Regions from separate parts of the Paraburkholderia sp. RL17-381-BIF-C genome, predicted to be linked through region 1. Evidence: riboswitches for the same ligand, from Rfam matches in the RefSeq annotation. Region 1 holds a riboswitch; each other region holds the start of a gene.
What was found. Region 1 has a riboswitch for glycine ahead of P0D70_RS07325 (D-amino acid dehydrogenase). Riboswitches for the same ligand answer to the same signal wherever they lie in the genome.

Region 1 (6,779 bases):
AGACGCTGCTCAATCGCGAAAGCGGTCTTGCCGGCTACGCGGATGGCGAGAGCGATATGCAGGCGTTGGAAAAACGCGCTGCGGCGGGCGATGCGAATGCGTCGCTCGCGATCGATGCCTTTGCCACTGCGGTGCGCAAGACGATCGGCGGCTATGCGGCGTTGCTGGGCGGAATCGATTTGCTGGTGTTTACCGGCGGCATTGGCGAGCACAGCCAGGCGATTCGCACGCGCGTCTGCGACGGGCTGGCTTTCATGGGACTAACCGAAGGCGATCCGGCGGGCAAGGTGAAGGCGATTCACACCGAGGAGGAAAAGCAGATCGCGCGGCATTGCCGCGCGCTATTACGTCAGGCAACCAAGGGCTGACTTCATTCTGACTTGATGACAGTGTGATCCAGAACGCCCGTTACACCGAACAGGCGCGTCACGTCTTCGAGTGCAGCGGTGCGTTGCTGGTCGCGCTGCAACTCGCCATGCAGCGTGATACGGCCGCGCGAGACTTGGACCTTCACGGCATGCTCGGGAACCGCGGCGTCCCAGGCGAGACGCCGCGTCGCTTCCTTCGCGATCTGTGCATCGCTCAGGCGTGTGTCGTGTGCCTTGGGTTTTACGCTGCGGGCGTGCGGCATGGGTTCTCCACCGAAGTAACACGGATGGAAGAACACTAGCAGAAATGGAGAATCTGGCATTGGCTGACGGCTGCGGTCTCGCGCCACAGCCGCCGCCCAAACTCCAGCAGCACGGGGAGTTCAAATCTGGCGACGGCTGTGATGTCGAGCCACCGCCGTTAGCGAAACCGCCCGCATCACGCCTACTGAATCGCGCCCGCGAGCGCCTGCGCGGTTGCGGCCGACAAGGTCCAGCCCAAATGTCCGTGCCCGGTGTTGTAGAACACGCCACGCCGTTTTCCACGGCCCACCTTGGGCAGCATGCTCGGCAGCATCGGCCGCAAGCCCGCCCACGGAATCACGCGCGAGGTCGATACCTCAGGGAAATACCGCCGCGTCCAGTCTACTAGCGGTGCAATCCGGTCCGAACGGATATCCCGGTTGAAGCCGTTGATCTCCGCCGTGCCGGCCACGCGAAAGCGATCCACGCCTAGGCGGCTCGTCACGATCTTCGCGCTGTCGTCGAGCAGGCTCACCCAAGGGGCGCGCTGCTGGCTGATTTCATCATCGAGACAAACAGTGATCGAATAGCCCTTCACCGGATAGATATTCACGTGGTCGCCGAGCATGGCTGCAAAATCGCGGCTCTTCACCCCGGCGCAGACGACGATCCGTTCGAACGCAAAGCGCTGCGATTCGCCTTCGAGATTGACCGCCAGTGTAAAACGGCCCTCGGCAGGCTGCTCGATCGAGGTGATCTCGGCATCGTAATGAAATTCGACGCCGTGCCGCACGCACGCCTGAGCAAGGCCGCGCGTGAACTTGTGAATATCGCCGGTCGAATCGGACGGCGTGAAGAATCCGCCGTAAAAATCGCCGTGCAACGTGGGTTCGATGCCATGCAGCTCGCTCGCCGTCACCGGGCTGCGCTCGAGGCCGCCTTCGCGCAGCAATGCGTTGACCTTGCTGGCGGCGTCGAATTCCTTGCGCGTCTTGTAGATATGCAGAATGCCCCGCCGTTCGAGATCGAAGTCGATGCCTTCGGTTTCGGCAATCGCAAACAGATGCTCGCGCGCGGCGATCGCGAGCCGCACGGTTTCGACGGTATTCGCCCGATAGTGCGGAATCTGCCGCAGGAATTCGCCCATCCACGAGTACTTGTGCCAGGTGGGTGTGGGATTGAGCAACAGCGGGGCGTCGCGCGTGAGCATCCAGCGCAGGCCTTTCATGACGGTGGCCGCGCTGTTCCAGACTTCGGCATTGCTGGCGGACAACTGCCCGCCGTTGGCGAACGAGGTCTCCATCGCCGCATAGCGGTGGCGTTCGAAAACGGTGACGTGGTGGCCGCGCTGGGCGAGGGCGTGAGCGGTCGTGACGCCGGTAATGCCGGCGCCGATAATGGCGATTCGTGACATGTCATGGTCCAGAGTAGTTGAGCATCACCGGTGTCGATTTCATGTCGAAACCGGCGTCGATGCCCCATCTGTCCATGTACCTGAGAGTTTCTTCCCCGCGGCGGCCGGCCCGTCATGAGTGATGAGTCGTGCGCGGAGAATCCCCTTCGGTGGGCGCACGCGGTATGCCGGTGCGCCGCTCTCCAGATGTTCCTGCTGCGCGGTCCTTTTGCCTGAGAGTTTCCGGGGCGGTTGCTCCGTCGGCGTCGTCCGAATTTCTGACGATCTCTCCCGCGCTGCATTGCAGAACGGCTCGACGATACCGTTCAAAATAATTCGCCGCAAGTGTTTCGTGCGAGTCACCGCACAAGAAGTGGCCAGAAGCGCCGCAATTGAACATGAATGCGGCTCATACGCCAATGCGAATTTCTCAAGCCGGCCGCGACGCTGAAATCGGCGGCATCGGCTATATTTGGCGGCACTGTCCGACTTTCATTCGCCAAGGAGAATGCCGTGCCCGCCCTCACAACGCTGCTCGCCTTCGGTCTGGTCTCGCTCGGCATGGTGCTCACGCCTGGGCCGAACATGATCTACCTGATCTCGCGATCGCTCTGTCAGGGTCGTCGCGCGGGCCTCGTTTCTCTTGGCGGCGTCGCGCTCGGCTACGTGTTCTACATGTTCTGCGCGGCGTTCGGCATTACCGCGCTGCTGCTGACGGTGCCCTACGCGTACGACGCATTGCGTTTCGGCGGCGCGCTCTATCTGTTGTATCTGGCCTGGCAAGCGGTTAAACCGGGCGGCCGTTCGCCGTTCCAGGTGCGCGACCTGCCGCACGACAGCCGCAGCAAGCTCTTCACCATGGGACTCGTCACCAACCTCGCGAATCCGAAGATCGCGGTGATGTACCTGTCGCTGCTGCCGCAGTTCATTTCGCCGGGGCACGGCAGCGTGCTCGCGCAGTCGATCGCGCTCGGCTGTGTGCAGATCGTCATCAGCGTAACGGTCAATGCGCTGATCGCGAGCATGGCGGGCTCGATTGCCGTGTTTCTCGCCGGGCGGCCGGTGTGGCTGCTGGTGCAGCGCTGGTTGATGGGCACCGTGCTTGCCGGACTTGCGGTCCGCATTGCGCTCGATTCGCGCCGTTGAGCGCATTTTGCATCTCTCATCTCGAACACAAAGGCATGCTCATGTCCGACTTTCCCATCGACAACCCGTTTCTCGAATCGCTCGGCGTTCGCCTGACGCAATGGCGCGACGGTTACGCGGAACTGGTCATGCCGATCGATGCCAGCAAGCTCAATCGCCAGGGCGTGCTGCAAGGCGGCGCGATCGCGACGCTGCTCGATGCGTCGGCGGGTTATGCGGGAATCTTCGCGCCGAGCGGCGACCCGGCGCGGCATGCGTTCACGCTGTCGCTGACCACCAACTATCTCGACAAGGGACTCGGTGAACTGGTCACCGCCAAGGGTTTTCTGGAGCGTGCGGGCCGCTCGATTTTTTTCTCGCGCAGCGAGGCGTGGGTGGACGGCAAGCTGCTGATCGCCAGCGCGCAGGGCACGTTCAAATATTCGAAGACCGCGTGAGGCGCACAGGCCGGGCCCGCGCTTCGCTCATAGCGCCTTGTACATGATGGTGGTCGAGTCGAACTCATGGGTGTGCGTGCCACGCGCGTATCCCGGGATCACGCCTGCTGTCCGATAACCCAGTGCGGTATAGAGCGGCTCGGCGTGGTCGCCGGTGCGGGTGTCGAGGGTGAGCAGGCTGCGCTGCAATCCATGCGCATGGCGTTCGAGTTCCGTCATCAGCGCCCGCGCAATGCCCTGACGGCGGAACGCCGGATGGACAAGCAGTTTGCGCACCTCGGCGCGATGCCGCTGATTCGGCATCGTGTCGTAATCCAGTTGCACGGTGCCCGCAATCGCTTCGCCCTGACGCGCGACCAGCAGCACGAGGCCGCCGGCACGCAACGAAGGCAGCACTTTGATGCGCCAGAACGCCTCGCACTCGTCGGCGCCACACGGCATCACGAAGCCGACGCTGGCCCCGTCATGCACGCAGGCGCCCAGCAGCGCGCCGAGTTCAGGGAGATGACGCGCGAGGTCGTCGGCGGAGAAAGGGGTGAGGGTGGTCGCGCTCATGCTGGCTCACACGATGAACAGAATATAGCGGGCCGCGCTGTGCGCGGGCGTCACGAAAGCGCTGGGGCCGAACAGTTGGTAGCGCAGGCAGTCGCCGGGTTGCAGGTTGTGGCGCTGGCCGTCCACGGTGATCTGCAACTGCCCGTCGAGCAGGATCAGATGATGTTCGAGGCCGGGCCGCGGCGACGCGTCGTAGGTAATGCGCACACCGGCGTCGAGTTCGCATTCCAGCGCCTCGCCGCTCAACGCCTGAGCGGGTGGCGACACGGAACGCCGCCGGAAGCCGATGCTGGCGTCGGTCCAGAGCGGCTGGGCGTCGCGCGGCACGAGCGGCGCGAAATCTTCCTCGACCATGTGCATGAGGCGCGACATGGGCAGGCCGTAAGCCACGCAGAGTTTGCCGAGCACGCTCGCCGTGGGGCTCACGGCGGCGTTTTCGAGGCGCGAGAGCGTCGCGCGGCTCACGCCGCTCAGTTTCGCGAGATCGTCGAGCGACCAGTTACGCTCGGCGCGCAGCGCCCGCAGCCGCTGGGCGATACGGCGGTCGATGGCGTTGTCGTCGGAGAGTGGGGTTTCCATATTCGGGAAAATATCTCAAATATGGAAACCGGTCAATGAGGACAAAAATCGGATCTGTCCGGCTGACGCGGACCAACCGTCCGATAGCCGGCCAGGAGCGCGACTTACTCGTGCCTCGTCATACGCAGCATCGACGTGTCGTAACCCAGCGCGCGGACCCGCTCGATCAGCGCGTCTTTCACGCTCGCAGCCGGCGTGGCCTCACGCGTGAGGATCCACAGATAACGTCCGCTCGGCTCGCCGACGATCGACCAGCTATAGTCGTCCGCGTGATCTAGCACCCAGTAGTCGCCGAAGAAGAATGGGCCGAAGAACGACACCTTCAACTTGGCATTGCCCGAATCGGCGACCACCTTCGCGCGGCCCTTCGCGACGTCCAGCGGACCGTTCACCGCGCCTTGGTGGCAACTGTTGACCACGTCGATCAGGCCGTCGTCGCGCGTGGCGTACTCGGCGGTGACCGCTTCGCAATCGCGCTCAAAGCGGTTTTCATAGCGCGCCAGTTCATACCATCGGCCGAGATAGCGGCTGAGGTCCACGGGCTTCGCGGGCTCGGGCACGTGCGCGTTGCCGCTCTTGCCGGCCGGGCTGAGCGCGCACGCGCCAAGCAGGCAGACTGCGCCGACCACGAGTGAAATGGCGCTCAGGCGCAGGACCGGTTGACGGCGTAGGGGCATTGATCGACTCCATAAGGGAAGAATGTTCTGTGTCAGCACGCCACGTGCCAGACGGCCGCGTGCGCGCCCGGCCGTGGCGGAGATGGGTACACCTTCGCGGCCGTGGCCGTTTATCATAGTGCCCACCAACCAGAAAGCGCCGCCCGGCTGTGCAACGGTAAGGCAACATCCACGAGACCCGGCGGCTCATGCCGCGACATCATCCATGAATTCCACTCCCGACACTTCTTCCCGCCCTTCGATCCGCGCGTTGACCCTGCTTGAAGGACGCGTACTCGGCGTGCTCGTCGAAAAGCAGCACACGGTGCCGGACAGCTATCCGCTTTCGCTCAACGCGCTGACCTTGGGCTGCAATCAGAAGACCGGCCGCGCGCCGGTCATGAACGCCACCGAAGCCGAGGTGCTGACCGCCGTCGACGGCTTGAAACGGTTGAGCCTCGTCATGGAGGGCAGCAGCAGCCGCGTGCCGCGCTTCGAACACAACATGAATCGCGTGCTGGGTTTGCCGAGCCAGTCGGCGGCGCTGCTCACCACCTTGCTGCTGCGCGGCCCGCAAACCGCCGCCGAATTGCGGCTCAATAGCGCGCGTCTGCATGGCTTTGCCGATATCTCGTCGGTCGAGGCGTTTCTCGACGAACTCGCGGCCAACGACCCGCCACGGGTCGTGAAACTTGCGCGCACGCCGGGCGAGCGCGAGAACCGCTGGACACATTTGCTGTGCGGCGAAGTGAGTGCGAGCGAGCTGGCGCAGCCAGGCGCCGAAGACGACGCCGTGCCGCTGTCCGCGTTCGAGGCGGTCAAGGCCGAACAGAAGCGCCTTGCCGATGAAGTGAGCCGGTTGCAGGCCGTGGTGCGCCGTATGGCGGCGGAGCTGGGTATTGATGCCGGAGATCTGACGGCCGGCGAATGAGGCTCACGCGTCGCGGCTGCGCGGCGTATCCGCGGAGAGCGTGCGTTGGGTGCGATAAAAGACGCGCGGCGGCACGTTGGGCGAGTCTTCGGCGAGCCGGTCGAGTTCGTCGCGGATCGCGGTGAGATAGTGGCCGTCACGCGCATCGGCGTCGCCCGCAAAAACCGCTTCGAGCCTGCGGCGCACCGCGCCATAGCGCGCGCCGGCGGCGCGATGCTTCTCGGCGCGTTCGGCGTAGCGCAGGAAGGTTTGCAGCGCGGAGGCGACCGCGGCCGCCACGCTCACGAAGCCGATAAAAATCTTCAGTTCCGGTGAGACGGCGGACGCGTGCAGGGACGCAAACACAGCCGTTCCCACGAAGGCGGTCAACGCGGTGGCAAGCCAGCCGACCTGGCGGTCACGCGCCGATAGCAGATCCGCCATGTCGTAGTGGCTCATCTGGGATTCGCGCGCACGGCGAATCCACTTCAG
Region 2 (6,779 bases), on a different contig from region 1:
CTTCGACACGCTGCTGCACACGGCGCTCGCCGGCAAAGGCGCAATGCCGCCGCGCGGCGGCACCAGCCCGGACGACTACAGCGACTTCGAAATCGCACGCGCTGTCACCTATATGGCGAACAACTCCGGCGCGAGCTTCCCTGAACCGGCTCAGCCGGCGGCAGGCGCCGCGGCGGCATCCGGTGCAGCAGCAGCAGCAGCAGCGGCTCCGGCCGGCGCTTCTGACGCAGGCGCGGCCCAAGCCGCCGCGGCCATGGCCGCGATGGCCAGCGTGCCGCAAGCGGCCGCACCGGCAGCAGGCGGCACGCAAAGCGCGGATGCCTCGCAAGCCGGCAAGGCGTTGTATCAGCAAGTCTGTCAGGCCTGTCACGCGGCAGGCGTACTGAACGCACCGAAGTACGGCGACAAGGACGCCTGGGCGCCACGTCTGAAAGAACCCATGGACACGGTCTATAACTACGCGCTGCACGGCAAGGGCGCGATGCCCGCGAAAGGCGGCTCGAATGCCTCGGACGCGGACGTGAAGGCCGCCGTCGACTACATGGTCAGCGCGGTGAAGTAAGACGAACGACGGCGTCTGCCAGGTCGTAAAAAATCCCTGCCCACGGTGACGCGGTGCAGGGATTTTTTTATCGGCCATCGCTGAAGCGCGCTACCCAGGTGCCCGATTTCGACACTCACTCACGCGCGCTGAACGCGCGTCTTTTGCCTCGGTATTCGCGACACTCCCTCAAGGCTTCTGCAACAGCGCCTTCAAACTGGCAAGCCGGTCTTTCGGCGACATAGGCGCTTCTTCGGGCGTCGGCGGGGGAGCGTCGTCGAGCAACATTTCGGGAATGAAGCGCGACGGCTCGCACACCACCGTTTCTCGCGCGCGCTTGCGCTTCTTGCACCAGTTCAGATGCAAACTGCGCTGCGCACGCGTGATCGCGACGTACATCAGCCGGCGCTCTTCTTCGATGCGCGCGTCGTCGATCGGCTCGTCGTCGGGACCGCCGCGATGCGGCATGATGCCTTCTTCGACACCAACCAGAAACACGTGCGGATACTCCAGGCCCTTCGACGCATGCACCGTTGAGAGCCGCACCGCGTCGGGATCTTCCTCGCGGCCTTCGAGCATCGACATGAGCGCGACGGTCTGGATCAGACCGAGCAGATTCTTGCCAGTGTCGCCGAGACCGTCGGCGGTGTCGTAGCCGGTGGCTTCGTCGGCCGCGGCGCCCGTCGGCTCAGCCTTGGTGCCTTTGCGCTTCAGCCACTCCATGAACTCAAGCACGTTCTGCCACTTGGACTGCGCCTGACGTTCGTCGAACGCGTCGTACAGATAGGCTTCGTAGTGGATGGCGTCCATCAGTTCGTCGAGCAGCGTGCCGGCGGCGTCTTTCTCGGCGCGGTCGGTGAGGCGCTGCATGAAGTCGCAGAACACGCGCATCGGTTCGATCTGCCGCGGCGACAGACGCGCCTCGATGCCGCCCATGTACACCGCTTCGAACAGCGACACCTTGGCCTGTCCTGCGAACGAGCCGAGCGCCTCGAGCGTGGTATTGCCGACGCCGCGGCGCGGCGTGGTGATCGCGCGGATGAACGCCGGGTCGTCGTTCGCGTTGGCGATCAGACGCAGATAGGCGCAGATGTCCTTGATCTCGGCCTTGTCGAAGAACGATTGGCCGCCGGACAGCACATACGGAATCCGCTCACGCCGCAACACCTGTTCGAAGATGCGCGCCTGGAAATTGCCGCGATACAGGATCGCGTAGTCGCGGAAATTCGCGCGCCGCTCGAACTTGTGCGCCGACAAACGGAACACCACGGACTCGGCCTCGTGTTCTTCGTCGTTGCACGGCGTGACGGTGATCGTGTCGCCCATGCCGTGTTCGGACCACAGCTTCTTTTCGAACAGCTTTGGATTGTTCGCGATCACGTTGTTCGCGGCCGTCAGAATCCGCACCGTCGAGCGGTAGTTCTGCTCCAGCTTGATCAGATGCAGCTTCGGAAAATCCTTGCTCAGCTGCCCGAGATTTTCGAGCGTCGCGCCGCGCCAGCCGTAAATGGCCTGATCGTCGTCGCCGACCGCCGTGAACGCCGCGCGCTTGCCGGCCAGCAGTTTCACCAGTTCATACTGACAGGCGTTGGTGTCCTGATACTCGTCGATCAGCAGATAGCGCAGCTTGTTCTGCCAGCGGTCGCGCACCTGTTCGTTCTTCTCGAACAGTTCGGCGGGCAGGCGGATCAGATCGTCGAAATCCACCGCCTGATAGGCATGCAGCGTCGCCACGTAATTGCGATAGACGATCGCGGCCTGATGCTCGTCCTCGTTCGCGGCAATGGCGATCGCCTGCTCGGGCATGATCATGCCGTTCTTCCACAGCGAGATGATCGACTGGATCTTGCGGATGAAACCCTTGTCCGTCGAGCCGACCTGTTCCTGGATCATGCCGAAGCAGTCGTCCGAATCCATGATCGAGAACTGCGGCTTCAGGCCGACGTGTTCCGCTTCCTGCCGCAGAATCTGCACACCGAGCGAGTGGAAGGTGCAGACCGTCAACTGGTTGACGGGCACTTTGCGGCCTTCCTTGCCGGGCGTGGTGAGCGTCTTGCCCTCGAGCAGCTTGCCCACGCGCTCGCGCATTTCCAGCGCGGCCTTGTTCGTAAACGTGACGGCGGCGATATGGCGCGGCTCGAAGCCCTTGGCCTCGATCAGATGCGCGATTTTCTGCGTGATCACGCGCGTCTTGCCGCTGCCTGCGCCGGCGAGCACGAGACACGGACCGTCGAGATAACGGACCGCTTCATTTTGAGCGGGGTTCAGGCCTGCGGACATCGTCTGTGGATGGGTGATGCGGTTAAAGCGGCGGTTGAGGGCGCGGTGGCGAAACGCCGGCCGAAGGCCCGGGGGCATGCTGCGCGGCGCCGTGCCGGAACAGGCGCCCCGCACGGTGCGGAGGGTGTTCTGGCCCGCTTCGCAAACGCGCAAGAGGAGCGATGTTAACACGGATGTACGCAACCGATGCCCGCGCCCCATGACGGCCGCCAGTACCACCACGACGCTGACGATCCACCTTCAGGACATGCCACAATTGCGGTGGTGCGCGCCGCCGCCACGGTGGCAAAGCGGCGCGCCGTTTTTGCAGGAAGACACGCATGTCCGCATCGCTGAAGATTGGATTGATGGGTTACGGTTTCGCCGGCGCGACCTTTCACGCGCCGGTAATCGCGCACTGCGGCCGCGCGAGCGTTGCGGCCATCGCCACGAGCCAGCCCGAGCGCGCGCTCGCCGACTATCCGCACACGAAGGTGGTGGCCGACCTCGACGCGCTGCTCGCGCTCGACGACATCGACTGCGTCGTGATCGCCACGCCGAACGACACGCACTTCGAGCTGGCGCGGCGCACGCTGGAAGCGGGCAAACACGTGGTGGTCGACAAGCCGGTCACGCTGAATGCCGCCGACGCCCGCACGCTGGCCAACATCGCACTCGCCCGCTGCAAGCTCTTCATGCCGTTTCACAACCGTCGCTGGGACGGTGATTTTCTGACCGTGCGCGACCTGCTCGCGAGCGGCGAATTGGGACGGATCACGCAATACGAATCGCATTTCGACCGTTTCCGGCCGGAGGTGCGACAGCGTTGGCGTGAAGAAGCGTCGCGAGGCGGCGGTCTGCTGCTGGACCTGGGGCCGCATCTGGTCGACCAGGCGTTGGCCCTGTTCGGCACGCCGCAGAGCGTGTCGGCCACCGTGCGCACGCATCGCGACAATGCCAGCGCACCGGACTACGTGCATATCCAGCTCGGCTACAGTGAGTTCGAAGTGGTGTTGCACGCCAGCGCGTTGACCGCGCTGGTCGCGCCGCGCTTCTCGATCCACGGCACGCGCGGCAGCTATGTGAAAACCGGGCTCGACACGCAGGAAGATCAATTGAAAGCCGGCCTGCGGCCCGGCGACGAAGGCTTCGGCGCGGGCAATGCGGCCGGGTTGCTGCGCGTACTGGAAGGCGATCAGGAAGTCGAGCGCGAGCTGCCGACGCGTAATGGAGATTACGTTGGCTTCTATATCGCCGTGGCCGACGCCATCCAGAACGGCGTGAAGTTCCCGGTCAGCGCTCAGGACGCTGTGGACGTAATGACAATTATCGAACTCGCCGCCCGTAGCTCGGAAGAAGGCGTCCGGCTGCCGTTCGAGCGCGTTCGCTGAACTGTTTGCCCGCGCGTCGAAACGCCTTGTGTACCTAAAATGGCACTTGCCGCCTCCCGCGCGGGCCACGATCCTGACAGGCCCGAAAGGAACATAACGTTACAAATAAGAACGCGCCGCCGGTCAGCGCGCTCCGGCAGTCAGCCGTTGCTACCCAAGTAGCAAGACAAAACGACTATGACTTCCGGAGAGTTCATGCCCCGTACTATCCGCGCGCTCGCCGCGTGCGCCCTGCTCAGTTCGCTCGCCGCCTGTGTGGTGACGCCTCAACCCGCGCCGGCACCGCGCCCCAACCCGCAGCAGATCGCGGATCAGCGCCTGCGCCAGGTCGACGGCCGCATCGAGAATCTCAGCCGCCGTATCGACAATCGCGTGAATCAGGGCTATTACCCGCCTCCGCAAGGCGGCGCGCTGCACCATCGTCTCGATGTGATCCGTCAGGAAGCGCATGACATGGCCGCGCAACACGGCGGTGGCCTGTCCAGCGACGAACAGCGCGTGCTGAATCAGGAACTGGACAACGCGGCACACGCCATCGGCGAATAATCGCGCGCTCAGGCGCCGAAGCAGTGCAAGCGCGGGCATCGCGTCCCGCGCTTTTTTGGCGAGGGCAAGACGCCGCGTCAACCGCCGTGCCGCTCGCGGGCCTAGATTTGACAAGCCCCCGGCCCTCGCGTACATTCGCCGCACGCGTCGGGAGAGCGCGCTGGCCGCAGGAAACCGCAGGCCGCGCCGCCGAAGGGGCACACCCGCAAACTCTCAGGCAAAAGGACCGACCGCGTCGAAGAACCCGCGTTGAATCAAGCTCGACGCACCGGTTTTTCGCACTCTGGAGAGCGGCAGTAGCCGTCTGCGTCGTTATAAATCGAGCGGATCTGGCAGGCTGCCCACCGAAGGGGCGCGCGTTTCACCGTGACGAATTCACATTCTCACGGCAACGCAATCTCTCAGGTATCGAGGACAGAGGGGCCATGCAACGCATCGCTCGCAGCTAAAAGGCCGCGAGGCGTAGCGCCGCATGGCCTTTTTTGTTTCGCGAGATGCCCGAGGCCCCATGACCGAACTCAAACACACCCCGCTCAACGCCACCCATCGTGCGCTCAATGCCCGCATGGTCGATTTTGGCGGCTGGGACATGCCCGTCAACTACGGCTCGCAGATCGACGAACACCGCGCCGTGCGCACCGACGCCGGCATGTTCGACGTCTCGCACATGTGCGTCGTCGATTTCACCGGCGAGCGCGTGCGCGCCTTCTTCGAATATGCGCTGGCCAATAACGTCGCCAAGCTGCAAACGCCCGGCCGCGCGCTGTACTCCTGTCTGCTGAACCCGAACGGCGGCGTGATCGACGACCTGATCGTCTATTACTTCGGCGAAGATCACTTCCGCGTGGTCGTTAACGCCGGCACCGCCGATAAAGACATCGCCTGGTTCGGCCAGCTCAACGCCGAAGGCAGCTTCGGCCTGACCATCACGCCGCGCCGCGACTACGCGATCGTCGCCGTGCAAGGCCCGAATGCTCGCGAAAAAGTCTGGCAAACCGTGCCGGCCGCGCGCGCCGCCACCGAAGCGCTGAAGCCGTTCAACGCCGCCCGCATCGAAGACACGCCGTTCGGCGAATTGACCGTAGCCCGTACGGGCTATACCGGCGAAGACGGCTTCGAAATCATCGTCCCCGCAGATCACGTCGAAGCGCTGTGGAACGCGCTGCAGGCGCAAGGCGTGCGCCCGGCCGGACTCGGTGCGCGCGACACACTGCGCCTCGAAGCCGGCATGAACCTGTACGGCCAGGACATGGACGACAACGTCTCGCCGCTCGACGCCGGCCTCGCCTGGACGGTCGACCTCACCTCGCCGCGCGACTTCGTCGGCAAGGGCAAGCTGGAAGCGGACGGATCGCAGGCCGCGTTCGTCGGCCTGATCCTGCTGAAGGACAACGGCAAGGCAGCAGGCGTGCTGCGTGCTCATCAGAAAGTCGTCACGCCGCAAGGCGAAGGCGAAATCACCAGCGGCACGTTTTCCCCGACCATGCAGGAATCGATCGCCTTTGCGCGCGTGCCGAAAGGCGTGCAGCCGGGCGACACCGTTCACGTTCAAATTCGTGACAAGAACGTTCCCGCAAGCGTGGTAAAACTGCCGTTCGTGCGCAACGGCAAAGTGCTCGCGGTTTAAGCAAGCCGGCGCGTGCGCAAACCTTCACAAGAAAACGCCGGGCCGCCCCAAGTTTTCTTGTTCCCCTCGGGGGAACCTGGCGCGAAGCGACAGGTTTGGGGGCCCTTTAAGTCATTACCGAATCACACCGCATAGGAGCATCCGATGAGCATCCCGGCCGATCTGAAATACACCGAATCGCACGAGTGGGTCCGCACCGAAGCGGACGGCACGCTGACGGTCGGCATCACCGACCACGCGCAGGAAGCGCTCGGCGATATCGTCTTCTTCGAAGTCCAGGAACTGGGCAAAACCGTGACCGCTGGCGACACCGTCGCCGTGATCGAATCGGTGAAAGCCGCTTCCGATATCTACGCGCCGGTCTCGGGCGAAATCATCGAAGCGAACACGGCCGTGGCCGACACCCCGGATTCGG
Region 3 (6,779 bases), on a different contig from region 1:
AATCCAGCGTGGACGTCGACCATCGGTGCAGTGAAGTACGCATCGCGACGCGGCTGGTGTGTGCATGCCGCGGCGGCTGGTGTGAATGCCCGCCGCGGACAGAAGTTGACTGCACGCCTGCCACATGCGGGCACGACTATCCGTGTTCCCGTGCGAGGCGGCCATCACGTCATCGCGCTACCTGCAAGGAAAAGCGGAGACTCACGTGTGGCTGCCTGGCGCAGCGTTCATGCAGCGTACAGAGGTGTGGTGCGCGAGCGCTGGCTCGCCACGCGGGGCGGCTCGCCGCGCCGGAGTGCGAAAGGCACCTTTGGAGGCGGCGTTCGCGCCGCCCCCCTCAGCAGGGGCGACCATTTGCCCTGCGAAGACAATCTGCATGAGCAGATTTGTGCACGTTCAAACTAACGGTGCTGATCCGTTGCTTGAGTATGTCCCAGATGCCCCGCAGGCCATCTCCGCCTTAAGCCCGCGGACAACAGGTTCCGTCAATCAAGACCCCATGCCGATCGCGTGAGCAACGCCTTCCGCAGTCGCTGCTGACAATGTCCAGCCAAGGTGACCGTGTCCAGTGTTATAGAAGACGCCCGGTCGCTTCCCCCGTCCGACACGTGGCAACATGCTTGGTAACATCGGACGTAAGCCAGCCCAATGGATGACGCGCGCGGTCGATACATTCGGGAAATGACGCCGTACCCAGTTAATCAGCGGTTCGACGCGATCGGAGCGGATGTCGCGGTTAAAACCGTTAAACTCGGCAGTGCCCGCAACTCGGAAACGATCCAGGCCAAGGCGACTTGTGATGATCTTGGCGCGATCGTCGAGTAGGCTGACCCACGGTGCGCTATTCCGACTTATTTCGTCATCAAGGTTCACCGTGATGGAATAGCCCTTCACCGGATATACGTTGACGTGATCGCCGACCATCGATGCGAATTGTCTGCTGCCGACGCCCGCACATACAACTACGTTATCAAACAACTCATGGCCGCTTGGGACCCACTGAACCAATCGACCGGACTGGGGCGTCGTAGCGGAACTCGACGCCTTGGCGCTCGCACGCTGCCGACAAGCCGCGCGTGAATTTGTGGATATCACCTGTCGAATCGGACTCCGTGAAGAATCCCCCGTAGAAGTCACCGTTGAGTGCGGGTTCGATCACACGGATTTCGTCTGGCGTGACCGGGCGGCGATCAAGGCCGCCCGCGCGCAGCAGTTCATTTATCCGCGTCGCAGCATTGTGCTCACCACGAGTTGCGTAGAAATGGAGGATGCCGCGCGTCTCGTGATCGAATGCGATGCCTTCCCTGTCGGCGATGCCGAACAGGTGTTCGCGCGCGGCGATTGCGAGACGCACCGTCTCGATCGTATTCGCACGGTAATTCGGGATCTGCCGGAGAAACTCTCCGATCCAACTGTACTTGTGCCAGCTCGGGCGTGGATTGAGCAACAACGGTGCGTCACGCGTAAACATCCAGCGCAGACCCTTTAATACTGTCGCATGGTTGTTCCAGACTTCCGCATTGCTAACTGATAGCTGCCCCCCATTCGCAAAGGACGTCTCCATTGCCGCATAGCGATGTCGCTCGAATACGGTGACAAGGTGCCCGCGTTGTGCGAGCGCGTAGGCGGTCGTGACGCCGGTAGTGCCGGCACCGATAATGGCGATTCGTGACATGTTCAGATCCAGTTTTTTATTGAGCACCGCCGGCTGTTGTGCATCGAACCGGCACCGATGCCCCATCTGTCCCTGTTACCTGAGAGTTTCGCCCGCTGCGCCGGTAAATATCGGAACAAAACCGGACTCCCCTTCGGTGGGCGCATTGCGCCGCTCTCCAGATGTTCCTTTTGCGCGGTCCTTTTGCCTGAGAGTTTCCGGGGCGGTTGCTCCGTCGGCGTCGTCGCGAAAGACGATCTCTCCCGTGCTGAACGAATTGAACAGCGCGACCGTACATCACCAATTCCTCTTCGACAAGCATGTCTCATCGAATAGCGGGCGCGGCCCTATGGAAATTGAAAAACTTGTTGCAATCGACAGTTGACAGCGCTTTTCTCAAGCGTATATTTGTACCTGTATGACAACAATTTTGTACCAGTACAAAGGAGATGTAAATTGAGTATTCCTCTGGAGCAACATCTGAAGATTGGCGGGATCATCTTCCCGGGCATGGATCAATGCGATTTCACCGGCCCATTTGAAGCGCTGGCACGCACGCCAAACTCGTCATTCATGACGCTGTGGAAAAACAAGGAGCCAGTCCGCGATCTCATGGGCTTGCGTCTGCTGGCCGATACGACGTTTGAGGAGGCGCCACAACTCGACGTTCTGCTCGTACCCGGTGGATACGGCCAGGAAGAGCTGATGAAGGACGAGGAGGTGCTTGGATTTATTCGCCGACAGGCCGAACATGCCCGGTACGTATATTCCGTCTGCACCGGGGCACTGCTTTGTGGCGCTGCGGGGCTGCTTGAAGGACGTCGTGCGACGACGCACTGGACCGCGATGGGTGTGCTGCCATACTTCGGTGCAACGCCTAGCGATGAGCGTGTTGTCATCGACGGGAAGTTCGTGAGTGCCGGCGGTGTTACGTCGGGAATCGACGGCTCGCTCATTGTTGTTTCACTGCTGCGAGGCGAGACAGTTGCGCAGGAGTTGCAGCTCTACATGGCTTACGATCCGAAACCGCCGTTCCAGGCGGGATCTCCGGCGTCTGCGCCGCCGGCAGTGCTGAAAACAGTAACTGAGCGCGCCCGCGCCATTACTGAAAAGCGTCTAGCCAGTGCTGCAGCTTATCAAGCGGCGCGGCAACCCACTGCTTGATGCATCACCGAGGGCGGTCGCACGTTGGGACCGTTGTTGCTCCGACTGTGCACCGCCGTCATTATCGAATTCCTGACTTTAACGGAGCAGGATATGAGATTGAAAGCAACAGCTTTCCAAACGGCGGCGTCATTCCTGATACGTTCCCCTTCACTACATCCCATCCTCACGAGTGTATGAATCTCGGTGACATTCGTAACCCGAGTCTCGCATGGTCCGGGGTGCCTGGCGGCACGCGATCCTTCGCCATCGTCTGTCACGACCGGGATGTCCCGAGTCGGGCGGCTGACGTCAATCAAGAGGGGGCGAGGCGGATGCATCCCTTCCCCGCGTCCATTTCTATCACTGGCTCCAGATCGATATCGACGCATTTGTTCGAGAGATAAGGAAGGTTCGACGCGGCAAAGGAATCACGCCACGTAGAAAGTCGGGCCCTCATGCTCCAGACGGTCCCGCCACCGTATCAACGACGATACAACGTGGTTCAGCGGGGATGTCGAAATGTCGGCTCGCTATTACGGCCGCGACGGACCATGTGTGCCATGGAATGACGCATTGCTACACCGGTACGTACTCGAAATCTATGCACTTGATCTCTATCGTCTCGACGCGAATACATCTTCGAGCGGACCGCGGTCGTTGGGGGCATTCAAGACCACGTGATTGATTCTGCGTCCATCATCGGTACATCCGTCGCTTGCGCGGTACTGCCGTTCTTACAGTTTTCCTCCGGGCGCGGCCCGCTCGCCACCATGCATCCAGACATCCTGGGTGGGTTAATACCAATATTTTTCCATTTGACCAATCAAAACGATGAGCCTACATTTATTGGTACATAAATATTATTGTACTAGTACATAACTTGATGAAGTTCGCTCAATGGAGGAGAGGAATGTGCAACTCAACGAACCAACCTGAAGTTATTCTTGCGGCCACCGTCTGGCCCAATGCGACAGCTGACTCGTTTGCGGCGTGTGTGGCGACTAAGAATCGTCTGCGCATCGGGCTTACCGTACTGTTTTTTGCTTATTACCTGGCGCTACAAGTTTGTGCCGGCTGGTTTCGTTCCGTACTAGCCACGCCAGTCATCAGCGTAGTCAACCTCGGGATGGTGTTCACTTTGTCTCAGTATCTTTTCGGCGCTGTGGTCGCCATTTACTACGCTCGCCGCATGCGCGTCATTGATGAACGAATCGCTACGGTGCTGACCGCAGGAGCAACGGAATGAAACACCTCGAGCATCGAGCCTCCGTCATGCAGTTGCAGCATTGCGCCGTGTTGCCGGTCATCGTTTCAACGGTCATGTTGTGTTTTCCGAGCTTTGCATCCGCTGCGGGTGTCGTGCCGGAATCGTCGCGCCCCAATGCGTTTGCTGCGTTTGCCGTTGTCATCGCACTCACGTTGGTAATCACATGGATTAATTCGAGGCGAGGCAGTAGCGCTAGCGAGTTCTACACAGCGGGCGGTGGTATCTCTGGACCGAAAAACGGCCTTGCGATTGCCGGCGACTATCTTTCCGCCGCAGCCTTTCTCGGCGTATCGGGCCTCGTTGGGCTCTACGGTTTCGACGGCATAATCTACCTAGTTGGCTTTTTCACCGCATTCATCCCTGTCCTCCTGCTGGTCGCGGAACCGTGTCGAAACCTTGGACGTTTTACCTTCGGCGACGTCCTCTCCTACCGCCACGATTTCCGGATATCAAAATCACTGGCAGCCCTTTCGAGCGTCATCGTAGCGATCTCTTACATGGTGCCGCAGATTGTGGGCGGCGCCGTGTTGCTCTACGCATTGCTCGGCATTCCGTATCAGATCTCTGTGATCGTCGTTGGCGCGCTTATGCTCGTCTATGTCACATTCGGTGGAATGCGGGCGACCACCTGGGTGCAGATCATCAAGGCGGTCTTGCTGTTGAGTATGTGCAGCCTACTTACCATACTCGCACTTGCACCATTCGGTTTCAGCGTCACGGCGTTACTGGAAGCGCTCTCTCATCGCCCTGAATTGCGCGAATGGATACTGACAATTGGATCGCCGCCAGTTGAGTCCAAAGCGCTGATCACGCAATCGTTCTTCGAGCCGGGGCTATATCTGAAGGATCCGGTTGAACTGTTGTCCTTGGGTCTCGCTCTCGTCCTGGGTACCGCCGCGATGCCGCACATCATGATGCGCTTTTTTTCAGTAAAAAACGCTCAGACCGCCCGGCGCTCGGTGCTGTGGGGCATGCTGTGGATCGGGGGCTGCCATCTTCTGATCATCGTCATCGGCTTCGCGGCGGCTTACTACGTCGGTTCTGCGAAGATCGCGGCTGCCGACAAGGGAGGCAATCTTGCAGCCTTGCTGCTTGCGCAGCATCTCGGGGGCGGAAGCGCATCCCTCTGGGGCAACGTACTGGTCGGCATCGTCGCGGCGATTGCGTTCGCGACCATCGTCGCAGTAGTCGCCGGTCTGACGCTCGCCGCCGCATCATCGCTGGCGCACGACGTGTACGTAGGTGCAATCAGGGGTGGAATAGCTTCGGATAACGAACAATTGATGGCGGGCAAAGTGGCGTCGATATTTGTCGCAATTGTCGCGACGAGTGCGGCCTTGCTTGCCAAGGGCCAGAATGTTGCCCATCTGGTGGGGCTGGCTTACGCCGTAGCAGCGTCCGCCAATCTTCCCGCGCTGCTCGCGACGCTCTACTGGAAGCGCTGCAACACACGCGGCGTAATCTTTGGCGTGATAGGAGGCGTAGTGGCGACGATTCTGTTCGTGCTGGTTTCGCCCAACATGCAGTATCCATTGACTACACGAGCGCAAGCGACACAGGCGCTGGCGAGCGCGAACGCGCGCCTCGCGCAACTGGACTCCATGGATGTCTCGACTGCAGCAGGCCGAAATGATGTTGCCAGACAACGTGGGCCAGCGCTTGCTGATCGCGCAACCGCACAGTCGACGCTTGACTCTCTTGGCTCACGTACGACCAGCATTGTCGGACTGGAGAAGCCGCTGATACCTTTGCGTAATCCGGCGATCGTATCAGTTCCGCTCGGTTTCCTGCTGTTGGTGATCGGCTCGTTGTTTGGTCACCGCCGCGAAACAGATGCGGCGTGGCAGGCGCTCATCTTTCGCCGGGACAGCGGTATTGGAGTGGCGAAAGCCATGGATCACTAAGGGGCAGGGCGCTCCCGGATTTGTACCCGCAGACGCCCTTGTATCAGGCAATCAAGGTTGTTGACGCGTCCTTGTGTGCCTTCGCTAGCGCGTCAGCGAACCCCAAGATCGTCGAGGTTGTCATCCGGGCGGCCGTCACGCGAATCCCGCTCGGTTCTCCAAAACAGAAGTCACGCCCGGAACGCACAAGCCAGCCCGCTTCGAAGAGCCTCGGCGTGACTTCGTGTTCATTGGAAACCGGGATCCATACGTTCAGCCCGGCTCCGGTACGCACGTCGAAGCCACGCTTTTTAAGTGCCGTGGTCAGCAAATGATGACGCTCGCGGTAGGCGTCTCCTGCAGCGGCGATCTTGCGCTGCACGGAAGATGTCCCGAGCAGTTCCCGCACGAGGCGTTGTAGCAGGTTGCTAACCCATCCCATTCCGAGGCCCTGTCTTTGTTCGAGTTGATGAATCGTCTGCGCGTCGCCCGTCGAATAGGCAACGCGAAAGTCCGGGCCAAGCGCTTTGGAGAGGGAGCGGATAGTGAGCCACCTTCGAGCACCCATATGCCAAGGGTTATACCCCGCAAGTCGCAACACGTTCGTATGATCGTCATCTATGAACAGCACGTCGCCGCCATCTCCGATCAACTTTTTCAGATCGGCGGCACGCGAGCGCGAGGTCACGATACCGGATGGATTGTGGCTGCGGCTCGTGACAATTACCGCCTTTGCGCCGGCCTTGATCGCTTTGCGGAGACTGGTCGGCGTCACCCCGTCGTCGTCGATGTCAAGCGAGATAGGCTCAAGTTGCATCGCACGCACCAG

Region 2: linked by a shared signal. The riboswitch ahead of gcvT (glycine cleavage system aminomethyltransferase GcvT) and the one ahead of P0D70_RS07325 (D-amino acid dehydrogenase) in region 1 are both predicted to bind glycine.
Region 3: linked by a shared signal. The riboswitch ahead of P0D70_RS31560 (D-amino acid dehydrogenase) and the one ahead of P0D70_RS07325 (D-amino acid dehydrogenase) in region 1 are both predicted to bind glycine.

Annotation. Positions count from the first base shown of each region.
Region 1 is NZ_JARESX010000007.1:91,655-98,433, reverse strand. It holds gene P0D70_RS07335 (acetate/propionate family kinase) at 1-368, shown strand, start outside; gene P0D70_RS07330 (BON domain-containing protein) at 371-631, opposite strand; gene P0D70_RS07325 (D-amino acid dehydrogenase) at 814-2,025, opposite strand; glycine riboswitch at 2,216-2,308, opposite strand; gene P0D70_RS07320 (LysE family translocator) at 2,518-3,150, shown strand; gene P0D70_RS07315 (PaaI family thioesterase) at 3,192-3,587, shown strand; gene P0D70_RS07310 (GNAT family N-acetyltransferase) at 3,615-4,142, opposite strand; gene P0D70_RS07305 (helix-turn-helix domain-containing protein) at 4,149-4,721, opposite strand; gene P0D70_RS07300 (lipocalin family protein) at 4,826-5,398, opposite strand; gene P0D70_RS07295 (YceH family protein) at 5,604-6,308, shown strand; gene P0D70_RS07290 (SLATT domain-containing protein) at 6,312-6,779, opposite strand, start outside.
Region 2 is NZ_JARESX010000001.1:231,108-237,886, forward strand. It holds gene P0D70_RS01095 (c-type cytochrome) at 1-562, shown strand, start outside; gene P0D70_RS01100 (UvrD-helicase domain-containing protein) at 731-2,821, opposite strand; gene P0D70_RS01105 (oxidoreductase) at 3,142-4,191, shown strand; gene P0D70_RS01110 (YdgH/BhsA/McbA family protein) at 4,387-4,737, shown strand; glycine riboswitch at 4,885-4,967, shown strand; glycine riboswitch at 5,011-5,165, shown strand; gene gcvT (glycine cleavage system aminomethyltransferase GcvT) at 5,246-6,364, shown strand; gene gcvH (glycine cleavage system protein GcvH) at 6,509-6,779, shown strand, end outside.
Region 3 is NZ_JARESX010000083.1:16,804-23,582, reverse strand. It holds gene P0D70_RS31565 (hypothetical protein) at 1-2, shown strand, start outside; partial or broken gene P0D70_RS31560 (D-amino acid dehydrogenase) at 490-1,675, opposite strand; glycine riboswitch at 1,841-1,930, opposite strand; gene P0D70_RS31555 (DJ-1/PfpI family protein) at 2,111-2,818, shown strand; gene P0D70_RS31550 (YbhB/YbcL family Raf kinase inhibitor-like protein) at 2,818-3,204, shown strand; gene P0D70_RS31545 (DUF485 domain-containing protein) at 3,711-4,046, shown strand; gene P0D70_RS31540 (sodium:solute symporter family transporter) at 4,043-5,971, shown strand; gene P0D70_RS31535 (aminotransferase class I/II-fold pyridoxal phosphate-dependent enzyme) at 6,015-6,779, opposite strand, start outside.